2 regions of the Oceanimonas doudoroffii genome follow, and region 1 is predicted to be linked to the other one. Evidence: predicted binding sites of a transcription regulator. Region 1 holds the regulator's gene; the other holds the start of a gene.
The links. Region 1 encodes sigma-54, which starts transcription at its own class of promoters, with help from an activator protein. Its sites were predicted from a motif close to TGGCACNGTTTTNGCTT; they were not measured.
Positions count from the first base shown of each region.

Region 2: a site for sigma-54 is predicted at 3,960-3,976, ahead of B6S08_RS08125 (cytochrome ubiquinol oxidase subunit I). Genes of this name have one in related genera too.

Region 1 is NZ_NBIM01000005.1:144,822-151,928, reverse strand. Features, by position in the region: gene pmbA (metalloprotease PmbA) at 1-717, shown strand, start outside; gene mgtE (magnesium transporter) at 846-2,207, opposite strand; gene B6S08_RS14125 (HPr family phosphocarrier protein) at 2,225-2,500, opposite strand; gene rapZ (RNase adapter RapZ) at 2,487-3,353, opposite strand; gene ptsN (PTS IIA-like nitrogen regulatory protein PtsN) at 3,364-3,810, opposite strand; gene hpf (ribosome hibernation promoting factor) at 3,813-4,100, opposite strand; gene B6S08_RS14105 (RNA polymerase factor sigma-54) at 4,125-5,561, opposite strand; gene lptB (LPS export ABC transporter ATP-binding protein) at 5,605-6,330, opposite strand; gene lptA (lipopolysaccharide transport periplasmic protein LptA) at 6,333-6,854, opposite strand; gene lptC (LPS export ABC transporter periplasmic protein LptC) at 6,823-7,107, opposite strand, start outside.
Region 2 is NZ_NBIM01000001.1:1,754,415-1,761,521, reverse strand. Features, by position in the region: gene B6S08_RS08140 (aromatic ring-hydroxylating oxygenase subunit alpha) at 1-215, opposite strand, end outside; gene B6S08_RS08135 (sigma-54-dependent transcriptional regulator) at 601-1,962, opposite strand; gene B6S08_RS08130 (sensor histidine kinase) at 1,959-3,827, opposite strand; gene B6S08_RS08125 (cytochrome ubiquinol oxidase subunit I) at 4,123-5,529, shown strand; gene B6S08_RS08120 (cytochrome d ubiquinol oxidase subunit II) at 5,531-6,526, shown strand; gene B6S08_RS08115 (GAF domain-containing protein) at 6,771-7,107, shown strand, end outside.

The sequences.
Region 1 (7,107 bases):
TTTGACGATCTGTGGGACCCGGAGCGGGTCGCCGACGAGGCGGTCAGCCGCACGCTTGGGCGCCTTGGTGGTCGCAAGATCGGCACCACCCAGGCGCCGGTATTGTTTCATCCGGATGTGGCGGCGGGCCTGTTCGGCCACCTGGTGATGGGCATTAGCGGTGGTAACCTGTATCGCAAGTCCTCCTTTCTGCTCGATGCCTGCGGCGAGCAACTGTTTCCCGATTGGCTCACCATTCACGAGCAGCCCCACCTCAACAAGGGCCTGGCCAGCGCCCCCTTTGACAATGAAGGGGTACGCACCTGCGAGCGCAACATCATCGAAAACGGCGTACTGCAGACCTATCTGCTCACCAGCTACTCGGCGCGCAAGCTGGGCCTGCCGGTAACCGGCCATGCCGGCGGCATTCACAACTGGACGGTGTCAAACAGCGGCCAGAGCCATGATGAGCTGCTGAAGCAAATGGGCACCGGGCTGCTGGTGACCGAGATGATGGGGCAGGGGGTAAACATCGTCACCGGTGACTATTCCCGCGGCGCCGCCGGCTTCTGGGTGGAGAACGGCGAAATCGCCTACCCGGTGGAGGAAATCACCATCGCCGGCAATCTGAAGACCATGTTTGCCGGTATTCAGGCCATTGGTACCGACGTGGAAACCCGCTCCAGCCTGCACACCGGCTCTGTGCTGATCGACAAGATGAAAATCGCGGGGCAGTAAACCTAGCTATAAGCTGCAAGAAGGGCCGCGTATGCGGCCCTTGGTGTTTCTGGCTATTGATATTGATGGCAGGGCGTAGGTTGGGATTCGCTACGCTCATCGCCAACCTACGGTTAGCTGTTGCCTGATCAGTGCAGCAGGATCAGCGTGGCCAGCCCCAGGAAGGACAACAGGCCGACGGTGTCGGTGATGGTGGTCAGGGCCATGGAGCCGGCCAGGGCCGGATCGATATTGAAGCGTTTCATGATAAGCGGAATGCTGGCGCCGGCCAGGCCCGCCACCGACAGGTTGATAAACATGGCGGCGGCAATCACCAGGCCAATTTCCCAGCTGCCTTTCCATAGCGCCACTACCACGGATATCGCCACCGCCCACAGCATGCCGTTAAGCAGACCCACCAACGCCTCCTTGGTCAGTAGCCAGCGGGCGTTGCTGTCGCCGATATGGCCCACCGCCATGCCTCGAATCACCAGCGCCAGGGTCTGGTTGCCGGCAATGCCGCCCATGGACGGCACTATGGTCATCAGAATGGCCAGGGTAGCCAGCTGGGACAGGGTTTCCTCAAACATGTTGGATACGCTGGCGGCCACCAGCGCCGAGCCCAGGTTGATGGTCAGCCAGAAGGAGCGGCGGCGCGCGCTGGTGAGCACGGGGGCAAAGGTGTCCTCGTCGTCGTCCATCTTGGCCATACCCATCATGGAGTGCTCGCCTTCTTCTCGAATGATGTCGACCACGTCGTCGATGGTGATGCGCCCGAGTAGCAGGTTGTTTTCATCCACCACCGGTGCCGACAGCCAGTCATGGCGCTCAAACAGGTTGGCCACCTCGGTGTCGGTCATGGTCAGGGGAATGGCTTCCACCGAGGTGTCCATGGCCTCGGCCACCGTGGTGGTGGGAGACTGTACCACCAGGCTGGCGAGGGAAATGTCTCCCAGCAAACGGTTATGCGGATCCACCACATAGAGGGTGTCGGTGCCTTCCGGCAGCTCGCTGTGCAGGCGCAGGTAGCGCAGCACCACGTCTATGGTGACATCGGGGCGCAGGCTGATGAATTCGGTGTTCATCAGCGAGCCGGCGGTGTCTTCCGGATAGGACAGCGCCAGCTCGGCACGCTGGCGATCCTGCTCGTCCATTTCGGTGAGCACCTGGTTGAACAGCTGCTCGGGCAGATCCCGCAGTACATAGGCCAGATCGTCCGACTCCATGTCCTCCAGGGCGATGGCCAGCTTTTCCGGCTCCATCAGCCGAATGATGCCGTCGCGCACCTCTTCCGACAGCTCTTCCAGGATCTCGCCGTAATCGTCCGGATCGATCAGCTGCCAGAGTACCTTTCGGCTGGGAGCGGGTGAAGATTCCAGCAACCAGGCCACGTCCCCCGGGCGCATCTGCTGCAGCATGCGGCGCACGTGCACAAACATGCCGCTGTTGAGGGCCTGGGTGACCGCCTCGAGGTGGTCCGTGGTGCCGGTTTGATCGGTGGACTCTGTCATGGGGCGGATCCGTCGGGTTATTCCGACTCGTTAAAGCGATCCGCCACCAGCCGGGCCACGGCATTCATGGCGGCTTCCGCTTCCGGGCCCTCGGCCACCACGCGAATGGCGTGTCCCTGGGCCGTTTCCAGCATCAGCAGGCCCATGACGCTGTTGGCGGGGGCCTCTTTCTGCTGGTTGCACACGGTGACTTCGGCGTCGAATTGCTGGGTCAGCTGCACCAGCTGAATGGCGGCCCGGGCGTGCAGCCCTAGCTTGTTGACGATTTGCAGGTCGCGTTCAATTTTCGGCATTGCGCTTTTCCAGAGTACGGTGACGTAGCTGCACGCTTTTGCCCATCTGGCCAAAGACCCGGGCCAGCTGTTCGGCGATGAAGACCGAACGGTGCTGACCGCCGGTGCAGCCGATGGCCACGGTGACATAGCTGCGGTTATTGCGTTCCAGGTGGGGCATCCAGGTGATCAGCAGGTTTTCCAGCTGCCACAGGTATTTCATCACCTCGGGCTGGCTGCTCAGGTAATCGGCCACCGGCTGATCCTGGCCGGTAAAGGGGCGCAGTTCGGCAATCCAGTGGGGGTTGGGCAGAAAACGGGCGTCAAACACGAAGTCGGCGTCCTTGGAAACGCCGTATTTGTAGCCAAAGGACTCGAACACCCAGTTCAATTCCTTTTCTTTCTTGCCGAGGATGCGTTCGCGAATGATTTCGCTGAGATCGTGAATGCTTAAGGACGAGGTATCGATGCGCAGGTCCGCGTCCGACGACAGTGGCGCCAGCAGATGAGTTTCTTCGCGAATGGCCTCGTCCAGGGTCAGGCTGTGGCGGGACAGCGGATGCAGCCGGCGAGTGTCCCCAAAGCGGCGGATCAGCACCGAATTGTCGGCGTCGATAAAGATGCTGGAAGGCTGAACGTCATCCATGGCTCGCACCTCGGCCAGAAAGGCTTCCAGCTGCTCGGCACTGTCGGGCAGGTTGCGTACGTCTATGCTTACCGCCACCGCTCCGGGTTTGTCCCGGCGCAGCCGCACCAGCTCCGGCAGCAGCGCCACCGGCAGGTTGTCGACGCAGTAATGGCCGAGATCTTCAAGTACCCGCAAGGCCACGGTTTTGCCCGAACCGGAACGGCCACTGACGATCACCAGCTGCATCTTGCTATCCTCAGGCTGAAATCATGATTTGATAGAGTTCCTCATCGCTGCCGGCCTGACGTAATTGCCGGCACACCTGCTTGTTACTCAGTTTCTCGGCGATCAGCGACAGGGTCTTGAGGTGTTGCTTGCATTCCTGCTCCGGTACCAGCAGGGCAAACACCAAGCCCACCGGCTGGTTGTCGATGGCGTCGAACTCCACCGGCTCGGCAAAGGTAAGCAGTACGGCAGTCGCCTTGTTGTCATCGCTGATCCGGCCGTGAGGAATGGCGATGCCATTGCCGATGCCGGTACTGCCCATTTTCTCTCGGGCCAGCAGACAGTCAAAAAGCGGCTGGCTGCCGATATTGAGATGTTCGGCAGCCAGCTCGCTGATAATTTCCAGAGCACGTTTTTTGCTCGTGCAGGGGACTGCACTGCGGGTGCAGCCCCTGCTGAGTATGTCGGCGACTTCCATGGTTATTTTTGCTTGAGTTTTTCTTTGTGTTTGATGATTTGACGATCCAGCTTGTCGATGAGGCTGTCGATGGCCGCATACATGTTTTCATGCTGGGAGTTGGCAAACAGCTCGCCGCCGGTGACGTTCAGCTTGGCTTCGGCGATTTGCTGCATTTTTTCCACATTAAGGATGACGTGCGCATTGGTGATGTGATCGAAATGGCGTTCCAGCCGGGTAAACTTGCTGTTCACATAATCACGCAGGGCATCGGTGATCTCGACATGGTGTCCGGTCAGATTTATTTGCATAACGTCTTCCTTCTGTCGTTGCCTTTAAACCAGGCGTTTGCGCTGATTGGAAGGGGGAATGGCCAGTGACTCCCTGTACTTGGCGATGGTTCGCCTGGCCACCTTGATCCCCTGGTCGGCCAGCAGCTGGGCAATTTTGCTGTCGCTCAGCGGCTTGGCCGGGTTTTCGGCCCCGACCAGCTTCTTGATCAGGGCGCGAATTGCCGTGGACGAACACTCACCCCCGTCGTCGGTGCCCACATGACTGAAGAAGAAATACTTGAGTTCAAACACGCCACGGGGGCTGTGCATGAACTTCTGTGTGGTCACCCGGGAGATGGTGGATTCGTGCATCTCCACCGCTTCCGCCACATGGTTCAGCACCATGGGCTTCATGGCCTCTTCTCCATATTCAAAGAATGCCTGTTGTTGTTCAACAATACAATTGGCAACCTTGAGCAGCGTCTCATTTCGGCTTTCAAGGCTCTTGAGAAACCACTTGGCGTCCTGCAGGTGATTGCGAATAAACTGGCCGTCCTCGCTGTTGCGGGGCTTGCTGGCCAGGGCCGCGTAGGTCTGGTTGAGCCGTATCTTGGGCATGGCCTCTGGGTTGAGTTCCACCACCCAGACCCCGCTGCGCTTGGTGACCACCACATCGGGAATGACGTATTCGGAGTTACCCTGAATAATGCTGCTGCCGGGGCGGGGCTCCAGTTGCTGAATCAGCGCCAGCACTTCCCGGAGCTCGTCTTCCTTGAGCTTGGTCTTGCGCTGCAGGCTGCGGTAGTCACGGTTGCCGAGCAGGTCCATGTGCTGGGCCAGCAAGGCGCGGGCTTCACTCAGCCAGGGTGTGTCGGGCGGATACTGCTCCAGCTGAATGCACAGGCACTCCTGCACGCTGCGGGCGGCCACGCCGATGGGGTCGAAGTGCTGAATACGCTTGAGCACTGCTTCCACTTCGTCGGCCTCGATACCGAGCTCCCGGGCCGATACCGCTTCCAGCAGATCGTCGATACCGGCGGTGAGGTAGCCGGCGTCGTCGACGGCATCGATTATGGCCATGGCGATGGCCTGATCGGTGTCACTGAAAGGGGTCAGATTCATCTGCCAGATCAGGTAGTCCTGCAGGCTCTCGGTGGTTTCACCCTGGTAAACGCTGTCTTCCAGCCCTTCCGGCAGGCCGGCGCCGCCGCTGACCGGAGAGGCGGTGTAAACCTCCTCCCAGCTGGTGTCCATGGGCAAGTCTTCGGACAGCTGGTTGCGCTCCATGGCGGTGTCGGCGGCCATCTGCTCTTCGTTGCGGTTGTCGGCCACCTTGACGCTGTCGGCTTCCTCCTGCTCCAGCAGGGGGTTGCTGTCCAGCGCCTGCTGAATTTCCTGCTGCAGCTCCATGCTGGACAGCTGCAACAGGCGAATGGCCTGCTGCAGCTGGGGCGTCATGGTCAGCTGCTGGCCCAGACGTAACTGAAGAGTCGGCTTCATGTATGCAAACGTCCTTCCATATCAACCGCGGGTTGCGGTGCCTTCAGAGGCTGAATTGTTCGCCGAGATAAACCTTTTTGACCTGCTCGTTGGCGAGGATTTCCGTCGGTGTGCCGGCGGCGATGCGGTGCCCATGACTGACAATATAGGCCTTTTCGCACACGTCCAGGGTCTCGCGCACATTGTGATCGGTGATCAGTACGCCCAGTCCTCTGTCCCTGAGGTGCAGAATGATTTTCTTGATGTCTATCACCGAAATGGGATCCACACCGGCAAAGGGTTCGTCGAGCAGAATAAAGCGCGGATCCGCCGCCAGCGCCCGGGCGATCTCAACCCGCCGCCGTTCGCCGCCGGACAGACTCATTCCCAGGCTGTCGCGAATATGGGTAATGTTGAATTCTTCCAGCAGCTGTTCCATTTTCTCGCTGCGGCCGTCGGCATTCAGATCCTTGCGGGTCTGCAGCACCGCCATCAGGTTGTCGGCCACGCTCAGGCGGCGAAAAATCGAGGCCTCCTGGGGCAGGTAGCCAATGCCGGAGCGGGCGCGCACGTGCATGGGCTCGTGACTGATATCCTGGCCGTCGATGGTGATGCTGCCGGCGTCCCGCTGGACCAGGCCCACAATCATGTAAAAGGAGGTGGTCTTGCCGGCACCGTTGGGGCCGAGCAGACCCACGATCTGACCGGTGTTAACGGTCAGGCTGACGTCGGCCACCACTTTGCGGCCCTTGTAGCTTTTCTGCAGGCCGCGCGCTTTCAGTATCGCCATGCTCAGTTCTTGTCCTGCTCGTCGAAATTCTGCACCTGCTCGGGCAGGAAGATGGTGGTGACCCTGTCCTTGCCGCCCTGGCTTTCGGCCTCCATCTGCTCCTTGTCGATAAAGTAGCGAATACGGTAGCCGGTGACGATGTTGTCATCCTGCTTGAGCTTGGCGTCCCGAATCAGGGTGATGGTGCGGGCGCGCATGTCGTAGTGAATTTCCCGCGCCTCGGCATGCACCGGCTTGCCGTTGTTGAGGATCTGCTCGTAGGTGGCCGGACTGCCCTTGGCAGTCATCGACTGCAGGCCCTGTTCATTGCGGATCACCACCAGCTGGTCGGCGCGCACGTCTATGCTGCCCTGCTTGACCACTACCTTGTCGATAAAGGTGACCTTGTCATCGGCCAGCTCTACCAGTTGACGGCCCGCGTCTATGGTCACCGGCTGGCGAAAGTCGCTGTCCCTGGCCTGGGCCTGACCCAGGCCGAGCAGGCCGCCAAGACTAAGGATTGAAATAAGTTGCCCGGGTTTCATTCAGTAATTCCACCGTTTGTTGATCAAGCTCGCCCAGCACACCCAGCCCCTCGGCCTGGTATTGCGGACTTTGCAGCCGCACCTGCCGGTTGGAGCGCAGCTGGTTATTGATAAAGTCCAGTTCCAGATATTCGGTGGTCAGGGTTTCCACCAGGGCATCCGGTTGCAGCCCATTGCCCACGACATTGCCGGTCAGCACGGCATTGTCGCCGGTATTGATGGTGCCGTCATCACCGCGGAGCCGCCACTGGGG
Region 2 (7,107 bases), on a different contig from region 1:
TGTTCATCCCGCACCAGTATGATGGAGTTATTATCAACCTGCACAACCCTGAATTCGCCTTTTTTCTTGAATTCGGATACCACACCAACATAAATCCAGGTTTTCTTGAATATTTGCTCAACATCAAATTTAAATATTTCATTTGAGGTGTAGAACGCAGCGGGCAATCCTTTACCCTGACGATATTGGTGTAACAGCTCAGCGATTTTTTCCATTGCTCATTCCTCAATTGCCCAGCTTGATTAAAAAGGCGTAGGGTTGTTATTAATGCCCTGACCACGGTGCATTCATTTTTTAAATGGTGAATTGTCGGTCAGGTTTTAATTGGCCGTATCAACAAGTCCAATTTAGGCAGCAGTGAATCTGCATCACTGTCTGTTTTGATGCATTTTTTATTAACAAGTTGTTATCATCAAGTGACTTATCAGACTCGACAGATGAGTAAGAGGAATGTATCTCTCATCTGTGTTTGTTAAGCCGGGTCTTCAGCAATGCTTTTCTGATTGCGACCCATTGATTGCCCGTTGCGATGCCGGACATGGGGGGCATATGCCGAATTTTCTGCCGGCATATGGCACCCGGGGGCGAGCGGTATGCAGCTTACAATCCGTAGCGTTCTATTTTTTTCAGCAGGCCCTGGCGCGATAGCCCCAGGGCCTGGGCGGCGTGCGTGCGGTTGTTGTCGTGGCGGGTGAGGGCATCGGTGATCAGGGCAATTTCCAGTGCCCGCACCTGGGCGTCCAGGGTGTCTCCAGCAGGCTGGGGCCGGGCCGGCGCCTGCTCCCGGGCGTCGGGATAGAGCAGGGCGATGTCGTCCAGGGTGATAATCCCCCCTTGTGCGATGGCGGCCACGCTGTCGAGGGTGCTCTTCAGCTCGCGCACATTACCCGGCCAGCGGCGCTGAATAAACCAGTGAAAGGCCGCCGAGTCCGGGTGCAGGGGGGGCTGGCCACAGCCCTGAGCCTGCAGCTCCAGGAAATGGCTCACCAGCAGCGGAATGTCTTCCGGCCGTTCATCCAGGGGGCGGGTTTCAATGGTCACGCCCTTGATGCGGTAAAACAGGTCTTCCCGAAACTCGCCACTGGCTACCCGGTCGGGCAGGCTGGCGTTGGTGGCGGAGATCACTCGCACGTTGATGGTTTCCAGGGTGCGTCCACCCACCGGATAGAAGCTGCCTTCCTGCAAGACTCTCAGCAATTTCACCTGCATGGCCAGAGGCATGTCGCCGATCTCATCCAGAAACAGGGTGCCGCCGTCGGCCAGCTTGAGCAGGCCGTCCTTGTTGCGGTCGGCACCGGTAAAGGCGCCCTTGGTGTGGCCGAACAGCTCGCTTTCCAGCAGCTCGGCGGGAATGGCGCCGCAGTGCACCGATATAAAGGGGCCATCGGCTCGAGTGCTGAGATCGTGAATGGCGCGGGAGATCACTTCCTTGCCGGTGCCCGAGGGCCCGGTGACCAGCACCCGCACGTCGGTGGGCGCAATGCGCCCGACCAGGGCGCGAATGGTGTTCATCGCCGGGGAGGCGCCAATCAGGGTGCTGATGGGATGTTGCCGGCCCATGCGGGTTTTCAGGCTGTTGAGTTCGCGCACCAGTTGGTGCTTGGTAATGGCACGGCGAATCACCACCGCCAGCAGATCCGGATCCATGGGTTTGGCCAGCAGATCCCAGGCGCCCTGGCGCAGGGCCTCAAGCGCCAGCTCGCGCTCGCCGTGGCCGGTGAGAATGATTACCGGCCTGTCGGTGAATTCGGGCAGGGCGGCCAGGGTGTGGTGCGGATCAAACAGGGGCGGCAGGGACAGATCCAGCAGGATCAAATCCGCATCCACCCGTCCCAGCAGGGCACGCAGCTCGTCAAGATCGGCGCCGGTATGGACTTCGTAGCCTTCCGAACGCAGCCACTGGGCACTCAGGGTGCGAAAGGCGGGTTCATCGTCGATCACCACAATGCGGGCCATGGTCATGATGCGGGCTCCTCGGGAAAGGAAAATTCAAAGGTCACCGGCCAGCCGGCGTCGTTGCGGTGGCGAATATGGCCGCCGTGGGCTTCCATGATGCGTTGTACGATGGCCAGGCCCAGGCCGCTGCCGCCCTGGCGACGGGTTACAAAGGGGCGGAACAGCCGGCCCTGCATGTCGGCCTCGATGGCCGGGCCATTGTTGTGCAGCCACAACACCCCGGGGGCGTCTCCGGCTTCCAGCCGAATATGACCCTGTGGCTGGTTGCGTACAAAGGCCAGGGCGTTGTCGATCAGGTTGGTCAGCACCTGCTGCAGGCGGTAGGCATCGGCCCACAGGGTGTAGTTTGCCGGCAGCACATAATCAAACTGCACTCGTTGCCAGTCGAACTGGGGTTGCAGGCTTTTCAGCAGGGGCTCCAGGGGCACGGCGCGGGCCTGGATCTGCAATTGGCCGGAATAGGTCAGCAGATCCGCAATCAGCCGGTCGGCGCGCTTGAGCTGATCCTGAATCATGTTCTTGCGCTCGGCGTCCAGGCCGGCGGTGGCCATGGAGATGATATTGAGCGGGTTGCGCAGCTCGTGGGCCATGGCCGCCGACAGCCCGCCCAGCTCCACCAGGTGCTGTTCCGAAACCCGTTTGCGCTCGGCTTCGGCCAATTGCAGCGAGCGTTCCAGCAGGCCACAGCGGGTAGCCAGCAGGGAGCCGAACACCTCGGCGGTGAGCCGCATGCCGGGGGTAACGTCATCAAAGCCCTTGAGCCGGAACTGCCAGCCCTGGGCATGATGCAGGCACCACAGCTCCAGCCCGGGGCCGGGTTCGTAAAACGGCGTCTGGGTCAGCAGGCGTATGGTGACCGCCTGGCCCATCTGCCGGGCCAGCAGGCGCTCGGCGGTCTGGGCCAGGGCATTCCAGCCGCTGGCGTCGCGCAGCTGTGCCAGCCAGGTTTCCAGCAGTTGCTCATCAAGCCGGCTGCCCGGGTAGACCAAGCGCTCCACCAGGGCGCTTACCGGCCGGTATAACGCCAGAGCCAGCATCAGCAACAGCAGTGAATACAGCCACAACTGCCACTGGGGCACGGCGGCCAGCGCCTGCATGCCCAGCCGTCCGGCCATGGCACTGAACAGTGCCATCAGCCCCAGCAACAGGCCGGTCATCAGAATCCACAGCAGCGCCCGGTTGGCCCAGGCGTTGATTTCCAGCATCTGATAACGCACCACGCCGTAGACCAGCAGCAGCACATAGCTCGGCAGCAGCAACATGGGCCAGGGGTACCAGTGCAGCCCCAGGGAGGGAAAGATAAAGCTGGTGGCCAGCAGCAGGCCCCAGGCACCGGCGGCGAACATGGCGGCAATGGAGCGGCGCCGGTTGCCCTTGTGGTGCACAAAGCCCCACAGCAGCAGGGCATGAGCCAGCACGCCGATGAAAATGGTGTAGCCGATGTTGAACCAGCCACTGCCCTGAAACACGAAATAGTGCTCAAAGGGACCAAAGGCGATGATGCCGCCACCGCCTTGCCACAGGGTGATGATACTGACCAGTACGGCGGCGCCATACAGCAGGCCGCGATAGCGCGCCAGCCGGCTCAGCCAGGGGCGCTGTCCCGGCCCCTGGTTGACGAAGCCGATGGCGAAGTCGAGAAAAAAGGTGGGCATCAGCGGGTTGGCGAGGATCAGCGCCATGCCCAGGGTGTCCAGGCCGTAAAACACCGCCACATGGCCGGCGCACCACAGTGCCATCATCACCCCAAAGCCGGCCAGCGCCTTCATGCTGCGCCGGCTGCGGGCGCGCCAGAACAACCAGGCCGATACCAGCAGGGCGCAGCCGCTGGTGAGCATCATCATGAGTTCAAAGGCGAGTTCCAGGGGCATGGCAACCGTGGCTTCCGGTGTAAATGAAATTGACAGTTCGAGCGTCTGGAACTGTAAACCCTGTTGTCAGTGAGCACAAGTTTTCGCGTCGTTATTGATCCAGGACAAGGCGGGGCGTGCTTTTTAACAGGCTGGCACGCTTTGTGCTTTGTATGCATCACCAAACCAGCAAGTGAGCATAACCCAAATGAACATGACCGCCCTGTTGATGGAATTTTCCGCTATTGTGATCGTTCTTCTGATGGCGGGCCTGCCGGCCCTGGTACGCCGCCAACTGGCCCGTTAAGGAGGATCCATGGAGCTCGATGCCGCCATACTGTCGCGAATACAGTTTGCCTTTACCGTCAGTTTTCACATTATCTTTCCGGCCATCACCATTGGCCTGGCCACCGCCATTGCTATCTGGGAAGGGCTCTGGCTGAAAACCCGTAATCCGGTGTATTTTCAGCTGGCCAAATTCTGGATCAAGCCTTTTGCCATCACCTTTGGCATGGGGGTGGTGAGCGGCATCGTGCTGTCTTACGAGTTTGGCACCAACTTCTCCCGCTTTTCCGAAATCACCGGTGCCGTGCTCGGGCCGCTGATGGCCTACGAAGTGCTGACCGCCTTCTTCCTGGAAGCGGGTTTTCTCGGGGTCATGCTGTTTGGCTGGCAGCGGGTGGGGGAAAGACTGCACTTTTTCTCCACCTGTGTGGTGGCGGTCGGCACCTGGATCTCCGCCTTCTGGATCATCGTCGCGAATTCCTGGATGCAGACCCCGGCGGGGTACGAGCTGGTGGACGGCCGCTTTGAGGTGGCCAGCTGGATGGAGGTGATCTTCAATCCGTCCGTGCCCTACCGCCTGACCCACATGTTGCTGGCGGCCATGCTTAGCGCCACCTTCCTTATCGGTGGTGTCAGCGCCTGGTATCTGTATAAAAAACGGGATCTGGCCTTTGGCCGCAAGGGGCTGTCCATGGCACTGTGGGCGGCGCTGCTGCTGGCACCGGTGCAGGCCCTGGTGGGGGATTTTCACGGCCTCAACGTAAAAGAGCACCAGCCCATCAAGGTGGCGGCCATGGAGGGGATCTGGCCGGAAACCGAGCGCGGCGCGCCGCTGCTGCTGTTCGCGGTGCCCGACATGGAGGCCGAGACCAATCATTTTGAGATCAAGATCCCCAAGCTGGCGTCGCTGATCCTCACCCACGAGCTGGACGGCGAGCTGCAGGGCCTGAAGTCGGTACCCGCCGACGAGCGCCCCTATGTGCCCCTGATTTTTTATTCCTTCCGCATCATGGTGGGCCTGGGCGTGCTGATGATAGGTGCCGCCCTCTGGGGCCTGTGGCTGCGCAGAAAGAACGGCCATTTTGAAAGCCGGCCTTTTCAGTGGCTGATGATGCTGATGATCCCGTCCGGCGTGATCTCCACCCTAGCCGGCTGGTACGTGGCCGAGGTGGGCCGTCAGCCCTGGCTGGTGCATGGCCTGGTGCGCACCATGGAGGTGGTGTCGCCGCTGCCGGCGGAGCGGGTGCTGTTTTCCCTGACCCTGTTTGTGCTGACCTACAGCCTGCTGTTCTGTGTATACCTCTATTTCATGGCCAAGCTGATCCGCAAGGGCCCGCCCGACATGGCCCGCCTGGAGCAACACATGATTGGCATCAAGGCCCCCGGTTTTGCCCTGGCCTGGGTGAAGAAACTGCAACACGACGTGGTGGAGAACTGAGATGGATCTGGCGCTGTTTTATTATTTGCTGCTGGGCTTTGCGGTCCTGATGTATGTGGTGCTGGACGGCTTTGACCTCGGCCTCGGCATTCTTTACCCCTGGTTTCGCAGTGAGGGCGAGCGGGATCACATGATGCGCTCCATCTCCCATGTGTGGGACGGCAACGAAACCTGGCTGGTGTTTGGCGGCGTAGTGCTGTTCGCCGCCTTTCCCGCCGCCTATGCCGGCATACTGGCCACCCTGTACACGCCCATCATCATCATGCTGATCGGGCTTATCTTTCGCGGCGTGGCCTTTGAATACCGGTTCAAGTCACACCGTTCCAAGCCCTGGTGGGACAAGTCGTTTTGGCTCGGCTCCACCGTGGCCACCTTTTGCCAGGGGGCCATTCTCGGTGCCGTGGTGCAGGGGGTGGACGCCGCGCCGGGAGAGCTCGGCGCCCTTGACTGGCTCAGCCCCTTCAGCCTGTTTACCGGCTTTGCGCTGATGGTGGCCTATTCCCTGCTGGCCTGCTGCTACCTGGTGCTGAAAAGCCGGGACCCCGTGCTGACCCGGGCCGCCCACCTGGGACGCCGGCTGGTGCTTGCCATCATGGTCATTCTGCTGGCGCTGAGCCTGTGGATGGTGCTGGACAACGAACAGGTCAGCGCCCGCTGGTTTGACGGCCTCAACTTTATCTGGCTGTCGCCGCTGCCGCTGCTGAGCATGGTGCTGGGCTTTTTACTGTACCGGGATCTGGACGGCGAGCCCCATGAAACCCGGCCCTTCTGGCTGGCCTGTGGCCTGTTCCTGCTCGGCTTTGGTGGCCTGGTGGTGAGCCTGTTCCCTTACCTGATCCCCCATCAGCTCACGCTGTGGCAGGCCAGTGCCCCCGACACCAGCCTCAAGTTCCTGCTGCCGGGCATTCTGATTTTCCTGCCGCTGATCTGCGCCTATACCCTGTGGGGGTACCGTATCTTTTCCGGCAAGGTGGAAGATTTCGAGGAAGGTTACTGATGGCCGGGAAAAAGGGCTGGCTGTGGTTTGCGGCACTTTACCTGGCCGGAGTGGGAGTGATCACCCTGGTGGGGATGGCCATCAGGCTGCTGCTGGGCAGCCCCTGAGCCCCGGTCCGTCGCTGAACAAAAACGACCCGTATGGGTCGTTTTTGTTATGGGGCCACGTTAAGATGCCTGCCTCAGTAATAGGCGTTCCGGCCCGCGCCGCCGTTGCGACATACGCTCAGACACGGGATGTTACCATGCACAGTTCTGCCCCCTTTCCCTCGAACGAACCGGCTCGCCTCGCCTGCCTGCACCAGTTGCAGCTGCTCGATACTCCCCCGGATCCGGAATTCGACCAGCTGGTGGAGCTGGCCTGTCTGCTGCTGAATGCGCCCATGGGGCTGGTGTCGCTGACGGACAAGGAGCGGCAGTGGTTTCGCAGCCAGCGCGGACTTGGCGCACAGGAAGTCCCCCGGGACGCCGCCTTTTGCAGTTGGGTGGTGGCCGACGGGGCACCGCTGGTGGTCAGCGATGCCAGCCAGGACGCGCGCTTTGCCGATCACCCCCTGGTTACCGGGAAGCCCGGCCTGCGCT